Regions from separate parts of the Faecalicatena sp. genome, predicted to be linked through region 1. Evidence: predicted binding sites of a transcription regulator. Region 1 holds the regulator's gene; each other region holds the start of a gene.

What was found. The regulator Rex, encoded in region 1, represses fermentation and respiration genes when NADH is low (regulators of the CRP and FNR family bind a similar motif). The targets are predictions, from matches to a motif close to ATTGTTAANTANTTAACAAT.
Region 2: a site for Rex is predicted at 1,421-1,440, ahead of AC4OGX_RS14045 (proline racemase family protein). Genes of this name have one in related genera too.
Region 3: a site for Rex is predicted at 2,358-2,377, ahead of gap (type I glyceraldehyde-3-phosphate dehydrogenase). Genes of this name have one in related genera too.

Annotation. Positions count from the first base shown of each region.
Region 1 is NZ_JBZUUL010000012.1:40,467-47,601, forward strand. It holds gene AC4OGX_RS05980 (NAD(P)H-hydrate dehydratase) at 1-1,432, opposite strand, end outside; gene AC4OGX_RS05985 (redox-sensing transcriptional repressor Rex) at 1,515-2,159, opposite strand; gene AC4OGX_RS05990 (ABC-F family ATP-binding cassette domain-containing protein) at 2,441-4,420, shown strand; gene AC4OGX_RS05995 (NADP-dependent isocitrate dehydrogenase) at 4,498-5,694, opposite strand; gene AC4OGX_RS06000 (GntR family transcriptional regulator) at 5,696-6,376, opposite strand; gene AC4OGX_RS06005 (hydroxymethylglutaryl-CoA lyase-like TIM-barrel protein) at 6,399-7,135, opposite strand, start outside.
Region 2 is NZ_JBZUUL010000027.1:82,708-89,842, reverse strand. It holds gene prdC (proline reductase-associated electron transfer protein PrdC) at 1-918, opposite strand, end outside; tRNA gene AC4OGX_RS14050 (tRNA-Sec) at 1,120-1,217, opposite strand; gene AC4OGX_RS14045 (proline racemase family protein) at 1,550-2,584, shown strand; gene AC4OGX_RS14040 (TetR/AcrR family transcriptional regulator) at 2,766-3,353, shown strand; gene AC4OGX_RS14035 (hypothetical protein) at 3,463-4,059, shown strand; gene AC4OGX_RS14030 (PadR family transcriptional regulator) at 4,234-4,560, shown strand; gene AC4OGX_RS14025 (hypothetical protein) at 4,557-5,237, shown strand; gene AC4OGX_RS14020 (putative Se/S carrier protein) at 5,353-5,589, opposite strand; gene AC4OGX_RS14015 (sulfurtransferase TusA family protein) at 5,597-5,800, opposite strand; gene yedE (YedE family putative selenium transporter) at 5,929-7,023, opposite strand; gene AC4OGX_RS14005 (aminotransferase class V-fold PLP-dependent enzyme) at 7,037-7,135, opposite strand, start outside.
Region 3 is NZ_JBZUUL010000049.1:193,961-201,095, forward strand. It holds gene AC4OGX_RS21540 (phosphoglycerate kinase) at 1-1,109, opposite strand, end outside; gene gap (type I glyceraldehyde-3-phosphate dehydrogenase) at 1,264-2,277, opposite strand; gene AC4OGX_RS21550 (histidinol-phosphatase HisJ family protein) at 2,430-3,245, opposite strand; gene mnmA (tRNA 2-thiouridine(34) synthase MnmA) at 3,245-4,315, opposite strand; gene nifU (Fe-S cluster assembly scaffold protein NifU) at 4,315-4,758, opposite strand; gene nifS (cysteine desulfurase NifS) at 4,774-5,958, opposite strand; gene AC4OGX_RS21570 (RrF2 family transcriptional regulator) at 5,988-6,446, opposite strand; gene AC4OGX_RS21575 (oligosaccharide flippase family protein) at 6,641-7,135, shown strand, end outside.

The sequences.
Region 1 (7,135 bases):
TGTAAGACCCTTTCATTTTCTTAGCCTCATCCCCTCCGCAGGCATGCAGATATACCCCGCAGGCCGCTGCATCATAGATTTCCATATGCTGTGCAAGAAGTCCTGCGATCACACCGGCCAGCACATCACCGGAACCTGCCTTAGCCATGGAGCTGTTGCCGGCCGTATTGACAAAAATAGGATGATTCCTTTTAACCACGATCGTCCGTGCATCCTTGAGAGCACAGACAACCCCATACTTTTCTGTAAAGGCCCTGGTCCTTACGAACCGATCTTCTATCAGCTCTGCCACAGAGCAGCCAAGCAGCCCGGACATCTCCTTCATATGCGGAGTCAGAACGATGGGTGACTCCTTTTCCTTAAGCAGCTCAAGATGGCAGGCAAGCAGATTCAATCCATCCGCGTCCACTACGCAGGGGACCTTCACCTCTGTCAGAGCCGTCTTCAATATCTGTTCTGAAATCCTGTTCTGGCCCAGGCCGCATCCGATCCCGACTACATCTGCCCAGGAAAGAAGCCTCTTGAGTTTTTCTTCTTCAAACTCTGTATAGGTAGAAATAATCGCTTCCGGCAGGAGCTGCTGCAGGATCACACGGTTATCCTCAGACGTATAGATTTGTACCAGTCCTGCACCGCTTATATACGCGGCCTTCGCACTTAAATATGCGGCACCGGACATTCCCGTGCTTCCCGTAATCATCAACACCCTGCCATATGTCCCTTTGTGGGAATTCGGTCTCCTCGGCGGGAGCAGTCCCGGCAGGTCCTTCTTCTCGTAGGTGTAACACAGTGCATTCTCATCTTCGAAAAGACTTTTGCTGATCCCGATATCCACAGTCACGGTCTTTCCCGCATAGAGATGCCCCGGATGAAGGATACAGCCCAGCTTCTCACACTGGAACGTAACGGTTAAGTCTGCTTCAAAAGCCGTCCCCAGCACTTTCCCTGTGGCTGAGCAGATCCCCGATGGGATATCCACGGCTGCCTTTGTCCCCTTGTGTGCATTCATTCTGGCAATGGCATCCCGGTAATCTCCGGTGATCTCCCGGTTCAGCCCCACTCCAAAAACAGCATCCACTATAGTAGTATATTCCTCATCTTCCTCAGTTGTGACCATGGGAACACCGCAATTTTCCGCAATCTGCCTCTGGCACCTGCAGTCGGCACTCATAGAAGTTTCCCGGCCCACAAAAACCGTTCTTGCATCATATCCTTTTTCCTTCAAGAGCCGGGCAATGGCAAACCCATCCCCCCCGTTATTGCCTGAGCCGCAGTAAACAAGCACTTTATTTAGATTTAGCTGCTCCTTTTCCATGACATCCACAAAAGCAAGGGCCGCTCTCTCCATCAGAACCATAGAAGGAATCCCGATCTTGTTGATCGTGTAATTATCAGCCTTCTGCATCCATTCTCCTGTAGGGAGGTATCTCATATTATCACCATCCTAACTTCGTTTGAAATAAATAACGTGTAAAAAAGGCAGTCTGCCTTCGTTACACGCTTTGTATTCTCTATCATTTACCATGTTCTTCATTGTAGCGGCTGATATTGTAGGAAAGCTTCATCAAACTGTCTGACAAATGTACGCTTTCTACGATCACATCATCCGGCAGATTCAGGTCTGTGTGTGCAAAGTTCCAGATTGCTTTGATCCCGCTGTCCACCAGTATGTCTGCCACTTCGATCGCTTTTGATTTCGGAATCGTGAGTGCTGCGATCTCGATATCGTTATGCTTTAAGAAGTTCTTTAAATCATCCATCATGCGTACCGGTATGCCGCGGATGCTGACCCCTTCCAGTCTTGGATTCACATCAAATAATCCTTTCAGAAGGAAACCGCTCTTCTCAAATGAAGCATAATTGGCAAGTGCCTGTCCAAGATTACCCGCGCCGATAATAATCATATTATGTTCTCTGTTCAATCCTAAAATCTTCCCTATCTCTGTATAGAGATACTTTACATTATACCCATATCCCTGCTGACCGAAACCACCGAAATTGTTCAGATCCTGCCGGATCTGTGAAGCAGTGACATTCATCTTCTTGCTCAGATCGTTTGACGAGATCCTTTCTACGCCTGCATCCAGTAACTCTCCCAAATATCTGTAATATCTTGGCAGCCGTCCTATTACTGCACGTGATATTTCTCTCTCTTCCACAGCATTCACCCTCCAAACTTAGTCTAATACATTGCTTTGTAAAGATCTATGACAGCATCATATGTCCATACATAGGTGTTTACAAAACAATGTACCAGACTTTATTATATAGAATTGCGTGGACAAAGTCAATTTTTTAGTTGTATTTTACTCTATTTTCGTTATAATGAAAGGAGTGTACCCTAATGGCATCCTGTAATATATGCTCCCGGGTATGCATTCTCTTGGGGCATCCGCAAAAATGGAATCTCAAGATACACTTAAGATACAGGAGGTTTTTTATGATATTCGCATGTCATAATCTCAATAAATCATTCGGAGAACAGCTGATCGTAAAGGATGGCTCTTTCCATATAGAAGACAGAGAAAAGGCGGCTTTAGTCGGCGTAAACGGCGCAGGCAAATCCACTATTTTAAAGATGATCGTAAAAGAGGAGTCTGCTGACAGCGGCGAGATCGTATTGACCAAGGGGCGCACCCTAGGTTATCTGGCCCAGCAGCAGAATCTGGAAGGCGGACGTACGGTCTATGAGGAAGTGAAGACGGCAAAGGCTGATATCATTGAGATGGAGCTCCAGATCCGTTCGATCGAGCATGAATTAAAGTCCTTAAGCGGTGAGGAGCTTGCCAAGCGTCTGGAGACCTACAACCGCCTCATGTCACAATTTGAGGCACTAAACGGTTACGCCTATGAGAGTGAGATCGTCGGTGTTTTAAAGGGACTCGGATTTACCGAGGAGGACTTTTCCAAAAGAACTGATACCCTCTCAGGAGGTCAGAAAACGCGTGTTTCCCTTGGGAAACTGCTTCTGACCAAGCCGGATATCCTGCTTCTTGATGAGCCTACCAACCATCTGGACTTAAACTCTATCACCTGGCTGGAGACTTATCTGTTGAATTATCCGGGGGCTGTATTGATCGTGTCCCATGACCGTTTCTTTTTGAACCGGGTCGTCACAAAGGTCATTGAAGTGGAAAACGGTGCTGTGCGTATGTATTCCGGAAATTATAAGGATTACGCCGATAAAAAACAGCAGATCCGCGATGCGATGCTCAAGGAATATTTAAACCAGCAGCGTGAGATCAAGCACCAGGAGGCAGTCATCGAAAAGCTCCGCTCCTTCAACCGTGAGAAATCGATCAAGCGTGCGGAGAGCCGGGAAAAAATGCTCAACAAGATGTCACTGGTAGAAAAGCCGCAGGATGCGGCAAAGGAGATGCACCTGACACTGGAGCCCTCCTGCATCAGTGGAAATGACGTACTAAAGGTCGAGGACCTCTCCAAGGCGTTCGATTCCCAGGTATTATTCCAAAATATCAGCTTTGAGATCAAACGCGGGGAGCACGTGGCCGTGATCGGTGACAACGGAACAGGAAAGACCACTCTTCTCAAGATCCTGAACCAGGTAGTTCCTCCGGATACAGGCTTTTTCACCCTCGGTTCCAAGGTAAAGATCGGCTATTACGACCAGGAGCACCATGTCCTGCACGAGGATAAGAATATCTTTGATGAGATTTCTGATGATTATCCAACACTAACCAATACGCAGATCCGCAATACCCTGGCTGCTTTCCAATTTACCGGGGATGATGTCTATAAGCTGGTTGGCGACCTGAGCGGCGGTGAAAAGGGGCGCGTTTCCCTGGCGAAGCTGATGCTCTCCGAAGCCAACTTCCTGATCCTGGATGAGCCCACCAACCATCTGGATATCACCTCAAAGGAGATCCTGGAAAAGGCCTTGAATGAGTATACCGGGACTGTCCTGTATGTGTCCCATGACCGTTACTTCATCAACCAGACTGCAACACGCATCTTAGAGCTGGTGAACCAGACTTTTGTAAATTACATCGGTAATTACGACTACTATCTGGAGAAAAAAGAAGAACTGACCGCTGTATACGCCGCACCTGCCAAAGGTACTTCCGCGATATCCAGGTCAGACCGTGCTTCTGCCCTATCCGGTGCATCCATAAGCCCGGCCGGAGAATCTGCCCCGGGTGAGACGGTTTCAGCCGGTAAACTTAGCTGGCAGGAACAAAAGGAACAACAGGCAAAGGAACGTAAGCGGCAAAATGAGTTAAAAAAGACCGAAGAGCGGATCGCTGTTTTAGAAGAACGAAACGCTGAGATCGATGAGCTCATGACCCACGAGGATGTCTATTCCAATTCTGTAAAATGTCAGGAACTGGCTGTGGAAAAGACAGAAAATGAAGAAGAATTAGAAGTCCTCTATGAGAAATGGGAGGAACTGGCAGAATAGGTGACTCTTGCAGAGATGAAAAAGAGAGAGGCATAAAAAAGGGAAGGCTGTCCTTCCCCTTTTTATGCCTTCTTTTCTTATAAACGCTCTGCGATGGCTTTGATAAAGTCTTCGCTGTTTAATACCGTTGGATTCTCGATCGTCGTGATCAATGCCAGATCCTTTGTCATGCTGCCTGATTCGATCGTATCGATGGTTGCCTTCTCAAGTCTGTCCGCAAATTCCATCAGCTCTTTGTTTCCGTCTAATTCTCCGCGTTTTCTAAGCGCTCCTGTCCATGCAAAAATCGTTGCCACAGAGTTCGTGGAGGTCTCCTCGCCTTTTAAATGCTTGTAGTAGTGACGCTGCACTGTACCGTGGGCAGCCTCATACTCATAATATCCGTCCGGAGATACCAGCACTGAGGTCATCATAGCAAGAGATCCAAATGCAGAGGAAACCATGTCGCTCATGACATCTCCATCGTAATTCTTACATGCCCATATGTAACCGCCCTCTGACTTCATCACACGTGCAACGGCATCATCGATCAGTGTATAGAAATATTCGATTCCAGCTGCCTTGAACTTCTCATCATATTCCGCATCATAGATCTCCTGGAAGATGTCCTTGAATGTATGGTCATACTTTTTAGAGATCGTATCCTTTGTTGCAAACCACAGATCCTGCTTTGTGTCCAACGCATAGTTAAAGCAGCTTCTCGCGAAGCTCTCAATGGACTGGTTGATATTGTGCATTCCCTGTACGATCCCGGGGCCTGCGAAATTATGTACCAGCTCTTTTGTCTGGGTTCCGTCCTCTGCCGTATAAACTAATTCCACCTTACCTGCACCCGGGATCTTCATCTCAGAACCCTTGTACACATCTCCGTATGCATGTCTTGCAATGGTGATCGGCTTCTTCCAGTTCTTTACACATGGTTCGATTCCTTTAACTACGATCGGCGCACGGAAAACAGTTCCGTCCAGGATCGCACGGATCGTCCCGTTAGGGCTCTTCCACATCTCTTTCAGATCATACTCATCCATACGTGCGGCATTCGGTGTGATAGTTGCACACTTTACGGCTACTTTATATTTCTTCGTAGCATTGGCAGAATCAATGGTCACCTGGTCGTTCGTCTCATTTCTGTGCTCCAGCCCCAGGTCATAATACTCTGTGTTGAGTTCAATGTATGGCTCCAGAAGATTATCCTTGATCATCTTCCAGAGAATCCGTGTCATCTCGTCGCCGTCCATCTCAACAATCGGTGTGGTCATCTTAATCTTTTCCATCTTATCTGTCTCCTCCTAAAATTTCGTCGTAACCTTGCTTTTTCAGGTTCTGTATCACATGCAGAATATGCTCGTTAGCGAGCTGTTCCGCAAGGTCTGCGTCCTGATCCCGGATGGCACGTAAAAGCTGCTTATGCTCCCGGATAGACTTTCGCGCACGGTCTTCTGAGACAACAGAAGTCTCTCTTGCCATCTGGACGTACTTGTGGAAATCAAGCAGCACATGGCTTAAGATCCTGGAATTAGAGGCTTCATAAAGAATCGCATGGAACCTTCCATCCAATTCTGCCATCTGCTCCGCACTGCCTCCCCCTTCTCTCTTCATATGGAATTCAGAAAGAAGCATGATCTCATCCAGCTCATCCAGCTGTTCTTCAGTAATATTCTCTGTTGCCCACCTTGCACACAACCCTTCCAGCATAGAACGGATCATGTAGATATCGCTGACATCTTTCGGTGAGATTCCCGTCACATACGCTCCCTTATTGGGAATGATAGAAACAAGCCCCTCTAACTCGAGCTGCCTTAAAGCCTCACGAACAGGAGTACGGCTGACCCCAAGCTCTTTCCCAATAGTGTTCTCCCTTAATTCATCGTTTTCTTTATACTTTCCTTTTAGAATATCGTCCCTGATTCTCTGGAAAACGCGGCTGCTTAAGGAATTATCCTGATATTCTCCCATTTTACTATTATGTCCTCCCAAGTTAGAGTGTCATATGCAGTTCACTGCATATACTATCTATTTTGGCAACTAATTCCTCATCTGTCAAGACCGTAACGCGACCTTCTTCATATTCTTTATCCACCCACAGCTTCACCGCCTTCACAAGCTCGGAATTTTTATCCACCTGACGGTCAGCCCCAAGCTTGTAATAAGCATTGATCCAATATGCGATGCCTGCAATGCCGGACGTATTTGAAACGGATACAAGCGCCGGACGGTTCAGAAACTTATCCGTGTCAAAAATATTATAGATCTCTTCATTTTTCAACATACCGTCTGCGTGGATACCTGCACGTGTCACATTGAAGTTCTTTCCGATGAAAGGTGTGCTGGCCGGGATCTCATATCCGATCTCTTTCTCATAGTATTCTGCCAGCTCTGTGATGACCCTTGTATCCATACCGTCCAGAGTTCCTCTGAGCTGGGCATATTCAAAGACCATTGCCTCTAAAGGAGTATTCCCTGTACGTTCCCCGATACCAAACAGAGAACAGTTCACGCCGGATGCCCCATACAGCCATGCTGTTGTAGAGTTATTGACAGCCTTGTAGAAATCATTATGTCCGTGGAATTCGATCAGCTCACTTGGAACACCTGCATGGGTCCTCAGTCCATAAATGATGCCAGGTACGGAACGCGGGATCACTGCTCCCGGATAGTTCACACCATATCCCATAGTGTCGCAGGCGCGGATCTTCACCGGAATCTTATACTCTT
Region 2 (7,135 bases), on a different contig from region 1:
AACAATAATTCCACCCGTTGTCTTTGTAACCGGATCCTCCATTGTTGTCGCTTTCCCTGTAAAAGGTCCGCCCATGATGATCTCACCATATACTCCGTCGATCCCGCCGGACATCTCGATCATATCCTTCACGCTTGTCCCTACCGGAACATCCATGTAAACGTGTGCTTCATTTCCACCATTCAGCTTACCGGTCACGGTCATATTCTTGCTGTAGCACGGCTTCCTGAGCTCGATCGCTTCTGCTACGCGCAGAACAGTCTCTACATTAATTACAATAGAATCTGCTGCTGACGGCAGCTGTGTCGGATCCAAAAGCTTGCCAAGCGCTTCTCTGACTACCGCGCGCTCCTCACCCATCGGGTAAATATCCGGAAGCAGATGTATAGAAATATTCTCTTCTCCGCGGATCGCTTCACGGATAGTCTCTACTGCCTTCTTATTCTTTGCCTTGATCGCAAAGATCGCTTTGGCAGCATTTGAAATCTCCATGCAGTACTTCACACCCTTAAGGGTCATCTCCATATTTTCCTCGATCTGACGGATATTGTGATAAAGCCCTGGCTCACACTCTGCTGCATTCACCAGAATGTAACCACCCTTAAGATCTGTTCCGAGCTTCACGCCCGTTGGGAAACCAGCACCGCCCATTCCCACTACACCTGCCTCTTTCACCATCTCAAGCGGTGTACCTTCATGAATCGGTACGAATTCTTCCTTCTGCTCTTCATCCGGCGTAATCACGATCCGATCCTCCAGAACAGACTCTACACTTCCATACACACTGGAAAAAATGTTAGCGCCCAATCCCTTTGGAACAGCAATCAGTGTACCCTTCTCTACCCTGTCACCTGCTTTTACAACCGGTTCACAGGGAGCACCCACATGCTGTCTTAGCAAAAACTGTAAATTCTCCATGACCTGCTTCTCCTTTTAGGTTATATATAATATTTATCTTATCTATAGTTTGTATGCATATCTTATGCATCACTTCCCTCCGGCGGGCATGTCCACCGGACTTATAGATAGTTCCTTTCAAACAAAAGGCAGCATACTGTGATTTGTATTATGCTGCTTTATATAGTAAGTTTGTGAAAATAATCCCACAAATCTGTTTTTTGGCGGAGGCATGTGGGAATCGAACCCACCCAGGACGCTACAAACGCCCAACACTGGTTTTGAAGACCAGGAGGCACACCAGTTACCCTTCTACCCCCATATTCAGTTTTCTCAGGCTTTACAGGCTTTCTTCTATATAAACGCTGTAAATGGGCAAAATGAATTTTTGGAATTACATATGCAATTCGTTATTTTATTTTCCCTTACCTGTTTTTTATATTACCAAATAATCGTTGACTTTTCAAGGGTTTTCGTACATAATATTAAATATAAACTGAACTTCATACTAGAACGCGGTCTATTTGTTGATTTTTTATCAATTTTACCAGGTGCGTTGAGCTGAATAGTTTCTATATAATAGTGATTTTCACAATTATAATGAAGTCACTTATAGACGGGTTCTATAAACTACCAATTAGGAGGAAGGATTATGAACTACAATCCAAAAATCAACCTGGATGCATTCGAAGCTGCATTCAAAGCAATCGACACACATACTGTCGGTGAGTTTACCCGTATCATCATGTCAGGTTTCCCGGAGTTAAAGGGTGACTCCATGATGGAGCGCAAGCAGTATCTTGCAAAGAATTACGACAAGTACCGTCAGGCCCTGATGTTTGAACCACGCGGACACCATGATATGTTCGGTGCACTTGTCACAGAGCCTGTCAATCCAGAAGCAGATTTCGGAGTTATTTTCATGGACACCGGAGAGTACTTAAACATGTGCGGACATGGTACGATCGGTACAACAACAGCCCTGATCGAAGCAGGACTTGTTCCAGCTGTTGAGCCTTATACAGAAGTAGTATTAGACGCTCCGGCCGGTCTTATTCGCGTAAAGGCAGAAGTAAAGAACGGAAAAGTCCTTAACGTGACGCTCACAAATGTTCCGGCTTTCCTTTATAAAGAAAACCTGACCACTGTCGTTGATGGAAAAGAGATCAGATATGACATCGCTTTTGGCGGAAGCTTCTTCGCCCTCGTAGATATCGAACAGCTTGGCTGGACCGTAGATGAAAAGTCTATTCCGAAGTTAACAGATTTCGGAATGAAGGTCGTAAAGCAGGTGAATGAAGAAGTAGAGATCAAGCATCCTGAACTGGACATCACAACGGTGGATCTGGCAGAGCTTTACTGCCACACAAAGACCGACGGATGTAATTACCGCAATGTTGTCATCTTTGGAGACCACATGGCTGACCGTTCTCCATGCGGAACAGGTACAAGCGCAAAGCTTGCAACACTGTATGCACGTGGTGAGATCAAGATCGGTGAACCATTCGTGTATGAAAGCTTCATCGGCTCACAGTTCAAGGGAGTCATCAAAGAGGAAGCGCAGGTCGGCGAATTCAAGGCAATCATTCCACAGATTACCGGAAGTGCCTATATCACAGGTGAATCTACTTACGTGATCGATCCGGATGACCCGCTTAAGTACGGTTTCAAGGTATCAAGAGGTTAAGGAAGGAACTGGGCTATTTCTATAAATAGCAGCTTTAACCGGATCATATATTTTTATCAGGGAAATCGGTGTCGGATAAAAGTCCGCACCGATTTTTCTATATTAGCATAGTAGGAAGCCGGATCTTATGATATACTATAAACCGAAACTAAAGTAAGTGTTACAAGGAAGAGAGGGTACTATGCCGCGAAAGAAACAGACAACCAAGAGCAAAATCGTAAAGGCTGCCTGGAACTTATTTTATAAAAATGGGTATGATAACACCACCGTCGAAGACATTATTAAGTTGTCAAAGACATCGAAAGGAACCTTTTACCACTATTTTAAGGGAAAGGATGCCCTTCTTACTACTTTATCAGACCTGTTCGACCAGCAATACGAAGAAATCAACAATACATTAGACCAGTCACTATCAGCCAGGGAAAAACTGCTTTTATTAAACCATGAACTATTTTATATGATTGAGACAAGTATAGATATCAATCTGCTTGCCTCATTATATTCCTCCCAGCTTGTCACAAAAGATAACCGCTCTTTGCTCGATGACGACCGCTATTACTTCCAATTGATCCGGGAGATCATAGAAACCGGAATCCACTCCGGTGAGTTTAAAGATACTTCCTCTGTGGAGGAGCTGGTTAAGATTTATACCATGTATGAGAGAGCTCTTTTATATGACTGGGCACTCTGTGAGGGCAAATATTCGCTGTCAGCTTATAGTGACAGACTCCTCCCGCATGTACTGGACAACTTCGAGAAGGGGATTTAGTCTTTACCATCCAAGCGGAGTTTGAATATCCGCCTTGATATTACCGGGAACGATTGTATTTTTCGACAAAAACTGCTATGATTAAGAAAAACAAATGGAGGTATTACCTGTGTTAGAAGAACCAATCATTACAAACGAAGAAACCAATTGTCAATCAATTGAAAATACTGCCGCAGACGTTGTACCTGCCACCAGTCAGGATAATGCAGATGCCTCTAATATTGTAGCTTTTACCGCCGAAGCATCCCAAGAGACGAACCAGCCGGAAAGCCCAAAGACATCTCCCGCTGCCCAGCAGTCACAGAAGGGACCTAACGAATCTTTCCAAACTACTGCTTCCCAGATAAAGGCAGAGACAGATGATATCTTCACGGAAGAGGACGTACAGGATAAGAAGCGTTTCCATTTTAAAAGGGAAGACAAAGAATTCTTCCGGGATAAATGGATTCTCTCACGTATCAGTGATGAGAACCTGATGGATTATCTAAAGCTCGAGCAGAGGCGCACGGAATTGCAGCAGGAGGCAAAGGATATAAAAGAAAAACGGATCCTCAGGGCATTTGAGATCACCGTTGGGCTTGCTGCTGGTGTCGCGATCGTTTACCTCTTGAAGGATAACCCGTCCATTCTTGTGAACATCCTATACATAGCAGGAATTCTTGGTGCACTCTGGGTATATAAGAATCCTAAGGATAAGAAAAAATAAGCAGAGACAATCTGTATTGGCAGATAGCGATCAGTGTCATTTAGATCAGGAGTATGTATTTTTTACATACTCCTGATTTTTATTCACTTTTTTATTGCTTTTACGGCTACTTTGCGATACAATATAGTCAAGAACATTGCAATGCAAGGTAGTAACTGGAAAGGGGGGCTTAGCATGGACAAATCTCAATTAATGAAGGGGATCCTGGAAGGCTGTATCTTAAAGATCATTCAAAGTTCTGAGACATACGGTTACGAGATCGTAACCCAGCTCCAGGAGAATGGTTTCACAGAAGTAAGAGAAGGGACCCTTTACCCGCTCCTTCTCCGTCTGGAAAAGAAGAAGCTGATTACAGCCACCTTTAAGCCCAGCCCCTTAGGACCCAGCCGTAAGTATTACTCACTTACCGGAGACGGCGAAGAATATCTCCTGTCGTTTTTACAAAATTGGAACGAAATTACCGAATCAGTTCATAAGATTTTTAAGGAGGATGCATTATGACACTATTCAAAAGTCAGTTAATGAAACTGGAAAAAGAGAATACAGAAGCATTTCAGTCTATCCATAACCCAAACACCCGGAAGGAAATTGTGGATATGGTCAAATACCTGTCAGCCTCCCCTCTTTCTCTATATCAGATTCAGGTCATCCGCAAAGATCTGATCGGTATGGCTGCTGAGGGGGAACAGAATCAGATCCCCCTAAAGGAGGTATTAGGTGTTGATGCAAAAGAATTTTGTGATGAGGTCATCCAGAATTCAGACCACCGGGCTCCCTGGGAACATCTTATGCGGTATCTCCAGACAATCCTCTCGGCCTGGGCTATTGTATATTCATTAAAATTTATCTTGTTGAATTCAGCCCCGAATACGTTTGGCATTGATTATTCTGATTTAATATGGCTTATCATATGGATTATCGGAGGAGTTTTCCTGCCTGAATATCTGGATCAAAAGACAGCAGTCTATGAAAATTCTGCTCTTAGATATCTTGGGTGGATCTGCCGCCTGGCTGCTCTTCTTAGTTATGGACTGCTTTGCAAAAGCCCTCTTGCAACACAATTTATCCTCACGGGGAATGGCTGGCTGATCCTTGCGGTCATCCTGATCTTTTGGTCAGGTGTTACCATACTGATGAACTGGCATTGGGGAATATGCGCTCAGCGTTTTTCACACTAATAACACCGCACGCTATAGAAAAGGCGGAGGAACTACCTGTCGTATCGGTCTTTCCTCCGCCTGAATTATATTCTTGTTCTCATTCTCATATTTCTATCCTGCGTGCTTCCCCTGCCTATACCAGACACTCCTGCATTGCCTCTGCTTCAATCCCTGCATTCTCCATGGCACGACTTACCACTTCACGCTGTGTAAGTTCAGAGCACCAGGACAGCCCGCATCCTGCGGATAGCGATCTTGGCACCGGAATAAGTCTTCCGGGAACCTGGTTTTCCTTGCATACCTTCTCCATTGCCATTGCATCTGCAGTTGTATGGAATGTTACCACTAATTTTAACTCTTTTTTTCTCATCTTACCCTTATTCGATGATGACAGCAAATCCATCCTCTATCTCGGAAGATGTTGTCTTTTTGCCATGATCCTTGGCGTATTTCTCCACATTCATCTTCTGGTGCGGTTCTGTAACAAGTACTCTGACTGCTTCTTTTGCACCTTTTAGCGCTGCTGCGGTCAGCATCAGCGGTTCCGGACAGGAAAGACCTCTTGCATCTACTTCCTTCATATTATTTTACCTTCTTTCATAGAATACTACTTTATGTACAATACTTCAACCCATTTTTTATATGAGGGTTTCCATAGGGGTCTGTCCCTTTCGTGTAGGGTCAGACCCCTGTGAAATAGTATAGACGGCTAAGCTTTTTCGCGTTTATTTGTAAATGCGATCAGGAAACATACCGCTATGCAGATGATAACCGCAACTTTTCCGTTAAGCGGCACTGCACCTGCAACGATCTCCTTTGTCTCTGCATTCATAGCGGTTCCGCTTGCTGCAAGGCCGAAGTTATGGCATACAGCTGCACCTGCAAACATTCCCAGTACAGTTACTGCAGAGTCTGACGATCCCTGACCTGCAAGTATCAGCTGTCTTAGCGGACATCCACCAGCCAGGACTGCCGCAAAACCTACCGCGTACATTCCCAGAATGTTCCACAAATGCTCGGAATGTGCAATGATTCCAGGTGTATTGAAACCGACGATGAATTTTCCCGTTGCAATATTGAAGACCAGCATTACAACGAACAATCCGCCGATCACAGTTAACAGATCAAAGTTCCTCATCAGTATCACGTCTCGGATCCCTCCGGCAAAGCACATTCTGGACTTCTGTGCGACTACACCGAAGACCAATCCGCCGGTCAGAGACATGATGATCGGTGCATGAAGGCTTCCCGGTCCTGCTGCACTTGCTTTTAATAAGGTAGTTGCTGTTGCAAGCACAAGTACTCCCAGCATTAAAACAGGCAGCACCATACCACTGGTCTTATTTGTAATATGTGCTCTGCCAAGGCTGAATCCATTTTTCAGGGCAAATACTCCGGTTCCTACTCCAAGAATAAATCCAATCAGAGCTACCCATGCATTTAAATCCCCGGCTGACATTCTCAGGATCATACGAAGAGGACATCCCAAAAATACCAGGGAACCGATCATAATAACCATACCAAGAATAAAACGGATCATCGGTGAAGATCCTGCCGTTGAACGATATTCCTTTGTTGCTATGGAAATAATAAAAGCACCTAACACAAGCCCTATGATCTCAGGTCTTGCATACTGTACCACCTCGGCCTGATGCATTCCCAGCGCTCCCGCCGTATCACGGATAAAGCAGGCAATACAAAATGCCATGTTCGCAGGATTCCCGAAATATGCCAGACAAGCTGCAACAAGCCCGCATATCACACCTGCGATCGCCAATTTTTTCTTTGAATCTGCTAAATTCATGTTTGTTTCCCTCCTAGTCTGCTGCTAATTCTCTCACTGCCTTTATCGCAAACTCTATCTCTTCTTCTGTATTGAAATGTGAAAAGCTAAACCTCACAGCACCCTGCGCTTC
Region 3 (7,135 bases), on a different contig from region 1:
GTCATCTTATCGCCGTATCCTAACTGGTTAACGGCTGCTGCGGAATCTCCGCCTCCAATGATGGTTACTGCGTCTGTATCTGCAAGAGCTTTTGCAACTGCCTCTGTTCCTGCTGCGAAGTTCGGCATCTCAAAGCAGCCCATTGGTCCATTCCATACAACTGTTTTCGCTGTCTTCACTGCGTCAGCGAAAATCTTAGCAGTCTCAGGTCCGATATCAAGACCTTCCCATCCATCCGGGATCTCTCCGCGTGCTACAACCTTTGCATGTGCATCATTAGAGAAATCATCGGCGATCACATTGTCAACAGGGAGAAGAAGCTTTACGCCCTTGTCTTCTGCCTTCTTGATCATATCCAGAGCATACTGGCAGTAATCCTCTTCCAGAAGGGAATTACCAACGCTTCCGCCCTGAGCCTTGCTGAATGTATAGGACATTCCTCCTCCGATGATCAGAGTGTCTACTTTGTCAAGCAGGTTCTCGATCACAGAGATCTTGCTGGATACCTTCGCACCGCCGAGGATCGCTACAAACGGTCTTTCCGGATTCTCTACTGCATTACCCAGGAAATCAATCTCCTTCTGCATTAAGTATCCTACAACTGCTGTATCAACGAACTGTGTTACACCAACATTAGAGCAGTGTGCCCTGTGGGCTGTTCCGAAAGCATCGTTTACAAAAATATCGCACAGGGAAGCTAAATCCTTACTGAATGCCTCTCCGTTCTTTGTCTCTTCTGCTCTGTAACGTGTATTTTCCAGGAGGATGATATCACCATCGTTCATTGCTTCTACTGCTGCCTTTGCATTCGGCCCTACGACCTCTGCGTCTGCCGCAAATTTCACTTCCTGTCCAAGCAGCTCTGTTAATCTTGCTGCTACCGGTGCAAGTGACAGTTCCGGAACCGGCTGTCCCTTCGGCTTTCCAAGGTGAGAGCAGAGAATGATCTTACCTCCGTCTGCAACCAATTTTTTAATGGTTGGAAGTGCAGCAACAAGACGGTTCTCGTCTGTGATCTTTCCGTCGATCAACGGTACGTTGAAGTCGCATCTAACGAGCACTCTTTTCCCCTTTACATTGATATCATCTACTGACTTTTTGTTAAGCATAATATTGCCTCCCTTACATTATTTAGCAGCCTTGGCTGCCATGCACCCGCAGGGCTTAAAGCTTAAGTTGTCCTTTGGGGGATTTACGAAAAGAAAAGGTCCGGCCCTATATAAAGACCGGACCCTTTTTTGAGTCTATTTCCGAAACTACGGCTTACAGTAATGTTCCGAAGTGTTTGATTGTTCTTACCATCTGGCTTGTGTAAGAATTCTCATTGTCATACCATGAAACAACCTGTACTTCTGTTGTTCCGTTCTCAAGTGGAAGTACCATTGTCTGTGTAGCATCGAATAATGAACCATATTTCATTCCTACGATATCACTGGATACGATCTCATCTGTGTTGTATCCGAAAGATTCATTGGAAGCTGCCTTCATTGCTTCGTTGATCTGATCAGCTGTTACTGTTCCTTCAACAACTGCTGTTAAGATTGTTGTTGATCCTGTCGGGGTTGGAACTCTCTGTGCAGATCCGATCAGTTTGCCGTTCAGCTCTGGAATAACCAGACCGATTGCTTTTGCTGCACCTGTGCTGTTAGGAACGATATTAACAGCTGCTGCACGTGATCTTCTTAAATCACCTTTTCTCTGTGGTCCGTCAAGTGTCATCTGATCACCTGTGTAAGCGTGGATCGTGCACATGATACCGGATTTGATCGGTGCTAAGTCGTTCAGTGCTTTTGCCATTGGTGCTAAGCAGTTTGTTGTACAGGAAGCGGCAGAGATGATGTTGTCATCTTTTGTAAGCTGCTCGTGGTTTACATTGTAAACGATCGTAGGAAGGTCATTTCCAGCCGGTGCAGAAATAACAACTTTCTTAGCGCCTGCTTTGATATGAGCTTCTGCTTTTGCTTTGGATGTATAGAAGCCTGTACACTCCAGAACAACGTCTACTCCGATCTCTCCCCAAGGAAGTTCTTCTGCATTAGCTTTTGCATAGATCTTGATTTCTTTTCCGTCAACGATGATAGAATCTTCGCCAGCTTCTACCTTGTCGCATAATGCATATCTTCCCTGTGTTGAGTCATATTTTAATAAGTGAGCAAGCATCTTAGGTGATGTTAAATCGTTGATCGCAACAATCTCATATCCCTCTGCTCCGAACATCTGTCTGAATGCAAGACGTCCAATACGTCCAAATCCATTAATCGCTACTTTTACTGCCATGATTAATTCCTCCTAAAGTTTTAAAAAGTGTCAACTGTTACACAGTCGTTAAATAGTGGAATCTTAAGCCAAACAGCTAGTTTGTTAAAGATTCATCAACTGTAGTTTATTGTACTAAATCAAGAACAAAAATTCAAGTACTAAATGCATTTTTATGGAAGTTGTTGAAAAATCGGCTTTCTTTGTAAAAATTCTGTGTAGTATTTAAAACCGCACTCTTTCAGTATCCCTGATGCCTTCTCAAAATCGTAGGCAATGTGCTCTGGTTTGTGGCCGTCTGCCCCGATCGTGATGATCTCACCTCCAAGCTCCCGGTATCTTTTAAGCACATCCGGATGAGGATGGCAGAAGCCCAGCCCATATTTGAATCCCGCCATGTTCATTTCGATCCCTTTTCCCTTGGAAATCACCTTTTTCAGGATCTCGTCCAGTTCATCTGCGTACTTCTGGTAGGAATACCCCTGTGCCTTATTTTTCCCATACCGGACCACATAATCAATGTGTCCCAGTACATCAAAATCGTCGACTGAATCCAGGTTTTCTACTGTCGCGCGAAAAGTTTCCCTATAAGCCTCCTCGTCACTTCTCCCCTGGAACATCTCCTGGTAATAAGGATCATTTCCGTGAACCACATGCACAGAACCGATCACAAAATCAAATGGATATTTATTCACCAGTTCTTTATAATATTCACCCAAATGCGGCTGCAGCCCGATCTCGATCCCGATGCGGACGTCAATTATATCTGCATATTCCTGTTTGAGTGCTGTCAGCACTTTAAAATACTCCTCAAGATCAAAAGTAAATGCCTTGGGACCGATATCCTCATGGAAAGGATAATCCTTATCGTTATGGTCTGTGATACAGATAGTCTTTAAACCTTTGTCTATTGCTCCCTCGATCATACTTCGAACAGGGGTGTCACAGTCAGAAGAAAAGTCTGTATGCATATGAAAGTCACTGGTCATCAAAGTATTGTTCCTCCTCCGAGCACATATTCCCCATCATAAAACACGACTGCCTGGCCAGGAGTCACCGCACGCTGGGGTTCATCAAACGTACATGTCACTTCATCCTCACCGGTCTTTTCTATGGTACACCATGCTCCCTTGTGGTTATAGCGTATTTTCGTAAAAACATGTAAAGGCTCTGTTAAATCTTCCACCGACATAAAGTTCAGTCGGTTGGCCTTTAACACCGTTGTCATGGATTCCTCCATGGTCCCGATGACCACCTCATTCGTCTCCGGACGGATTTCCAGGACAAACGCCGGATATCCAAGCGCCAGTCCCAGTCCCTTTCGCTGTCCCACTGTATAGTGTGTGATCCCCTTATGTTTCCCGAGGATCGCACCGTCACTGGTTACGAAATTCCCCTCCGGGATCTGTATACCTGCATTTTCTTCTATATAAGAAGCGTAATCTTTGTCCGGCACAAAACAAATATCCTGACTGTCTGGTTTATTGGCTACCTGGAGACCGATCTTATCCGCAATCCTGCGGATCTCCTCCTTGGAGTATTCTCCAACCGGCATCAGGGTATGTTTTAACTGATCCTGAGTCAGGTTATAAAGAGCATAGGTCTGATCCTTATTTAAGGTTGCCGAGCGGCGCAGTGTATACCGCCCGTTATCCAGCTTCACGATCCTCGCATAGTGTCCGGTGGCAATATAATCAGCTCCGATCGCCATGCTCCTTGAAAGAAGCGATTCCCACTTCACATACCTGTTGCAGGCAATACATGGGTTCGGGGTCCTTCCCTCCAGATATTCCCCGATAAAATAGTCGATCACATGCTCTTTGAATTCCTGTTTAAAATTCATCACATAATATGGAATCCCCAGATCTGCAGCAACCCTCCTGGCGTCATCAACTGCACTTAAGCCACAGCAGCCCCCGTTTTCCTCCTGGGCTGCCTGCTCCTCGTCCTGCCAGATCTGCATCGTCACCCCAATCACGTCATACCCCTGTTCTTTTAAAAGGTAGGCCGCAACAGATGAGTCCACGCCCCCGGACATTCCGACTACTACTCTGCTCATTAATATTCCTCTTCCTCTTCTTCCTCACCCTCGTGGATGTCTGATTTCGGTTTTTCCAGTCCTTCTATCTTGATTCCGTTTTTCTCTGCATAATCCCAAAGTGCTGCATGGATTGCCTCCTCGGCAAGCAGAGAACAGTGCACCTTGACTGGCGGAAGTCCGTCCAGTGCCTCCATCACGGCTTTATTTGTGATCTCCATTGCCTCCTTAATATTCTTTCCCTTCACCAGCTCTGTTGCCATACTGCTCGTTGCTACTGCCGCACCACAGCCGAACGTTTTAAACTTCACATCGCGGATGACCTGATTCTCATCAATGTCAAGATAAATACGCATGATATCTCCACATTTTGCATTTCCCACGGTTCCAACACCGCTGGCATTCTCTATTTCTCCCACATTTCTTGGATGTTCAAAGTGGTCCATTACTTTTTCTGAATACATATGATCTTCCTCCTATTATCTATTCTGTTTCTTTACAAAATCCTCATATAATGGGGACATGTGTCTTAACTTCTCTACAATTTCTTTCAAAGCTTCCACTACATAATCCAGCTCTTCTTTTGTTGTCTCCTCACTCAGAGTCATACGAAGGGAGCCATGAGCGATCTCATGCGGAAGCCCGATCGCCAGCAGTACATGGGACGGATCCAGGGAGCCCGAGGTACACGCAGAACCGCTGGATGCACAGATCCCCTTCATATCCAGCATGATCAAAAGTGATTCACCTTCCACAAAACGGAAACTAAAGTTCACATTGTTTGGAAGACGTTTTTTCCGGTCTCCATTGAGCCTGCAATATGGGATCTCCTCCTCGATCCGGCCGATCAGATAGTCTCTGAGTTCCACTTCTTTTTTCGTCCGTTCTTCCAGGGAAGCTGACGCGCGCTCTACTGCTTTGCCAAATCCTGCAATCCCGGGGACATTCTCTGTTCCTGCACGGCGTTTTCTCTCCTGAGCACCACCGTGTACAAAGGAACGGATCTTCACACCTTTTCTGATATAGAGGAAGCCGATTCCCTTCGGTCCGTTCAGCTTATGCGCACTGGCACTGAGCATATCAATATGGCACTCATCCACATTGATCGGCACCTGGCAGAAGGCCTGTACCGCATCTGTGTGGAACACAATCCCGTGTTCATGTGCCAGTTCCCCGATCTCTTTGATCGGCTGGATCGTGCCGATCTCATTATTTGCAAACATCACAGAGATCAGGATCGTATCCGGGCGGATGGCTGCCTTTAGCTCATCCATTCTGACGATACCATTCTCATCCACGCCAAGATATGTTACCTCATATCCTGATTTTTCCAGATACTCACAAGTATGCAGGACCGCATGATGTTCTATCTTGGTCGTAATGATATGCTTTCCTTTTCCTGCATAGGCCTCTGCCGCTGCTTTTATAGCCCAGTTATCAGACTCAGATCCACCTGCAGTAAAATAGATCTCATTCCCCTGCGCTCCTAATGCACCTGCAATAATCTCACGCTGGCGGGTGATCACGTCTTTATTTCCAGATGCAAAGGAATATACACTGGACGGATTACCGTATTTTTCTGTAAAATAAGGAAGCATTGCCTCCACAACTTCCGGTGCTGTCTTCGTAGTAGCCGCATTATCTAAATAAATAAGTTTATCCATACTTTAATTTCCTCCTGTACTTCATTTTCCTAGTTCCTGCATCCTGCCTGCCCGTGCAGATCATGGCATCCCATTTTCCTGCTCTCCTCGACCAGCTGATCCAGCTTCATCTCATCAACCGTCTGATTAATACTGTCATTGATCCTCTGCCAGACATACTTGGTCACGCAGCTGTCTGCAGCCTTGCATCTTTCCTCCGGGTTCAACCCGGAGCACTCCACAGGTTCCAGGTTTCCTTCCAGGGCACGCAGGACATCTCCTACAGAGATCTCTTTTAGATCCTTTGCCAGGATATAACCGCCGCCGGCACCACGGATACTTTTGACCAGCCCTGCTTTTTTCAGCATTGCCATCAGCTGTTCCAGATACCGCTCCGAGATTCCCTGCCTGTCAGAGATGCTCGTTATAGAAACAGGCTCCGTCTCACTGTACTGTGCCAGGTCGATCAATGCCCGCAGACCGTATCTGCCTTTTGTTGATAATTTCAACTCATCACCTTCTTACGTTTATACTGCATGTATGATAACACTTTAATTCCTAGTATTTCATTTCCTAGTGTTTTAATCCCTATTATTTTACTAGGATTTCTTTCCTTTTGTAGAATACCACTCGTTTTATGGTTCTGTCAAGCCAGAATCGGGAATATGCTGTAAAAATATGTTTTTTAGGAGATACATAAAAAGTGTCCAGAAAACAAACCATCATCCGCGGAACTTTCATTCTGACCGCCACCGGCTTTTTATGCAGATTTATGGGGTTCTTTTACCGGATGTTCTTAAGTCATACATTCGGCGAAGAAGGTGTCGGCCTCTACCAGCTGATTTTCCCAGTTTATTCACTCTGCTTTTCGCTGACAGCTGCAGGACTTGAGACCGCCATATCCAGGACTGTCGCACAAAAGATTTCTCTCGGCAGAAAAAAAGAGGCCCGCGAAATCCTTTTATTAGGTCTGCTCCTCTCTTTTTTGCTTTCCTGCTTTTGTCTGCTTTTCCTCCAGGAGAATGCAGCCTATATAGCCGAAAGATTTTTGGGTGATCCCCGCTGTGAACCGCTGCTTATCCCGTTATCCTATTCCCTGCCGTTTACAGCCATCCACAGCTGCATCTGTGGTTACTGCTATGGAAAGAAGGAGACGAAAATCCCCGCCGTTTCACAGCTCGTGGAACAAGTCATCCGA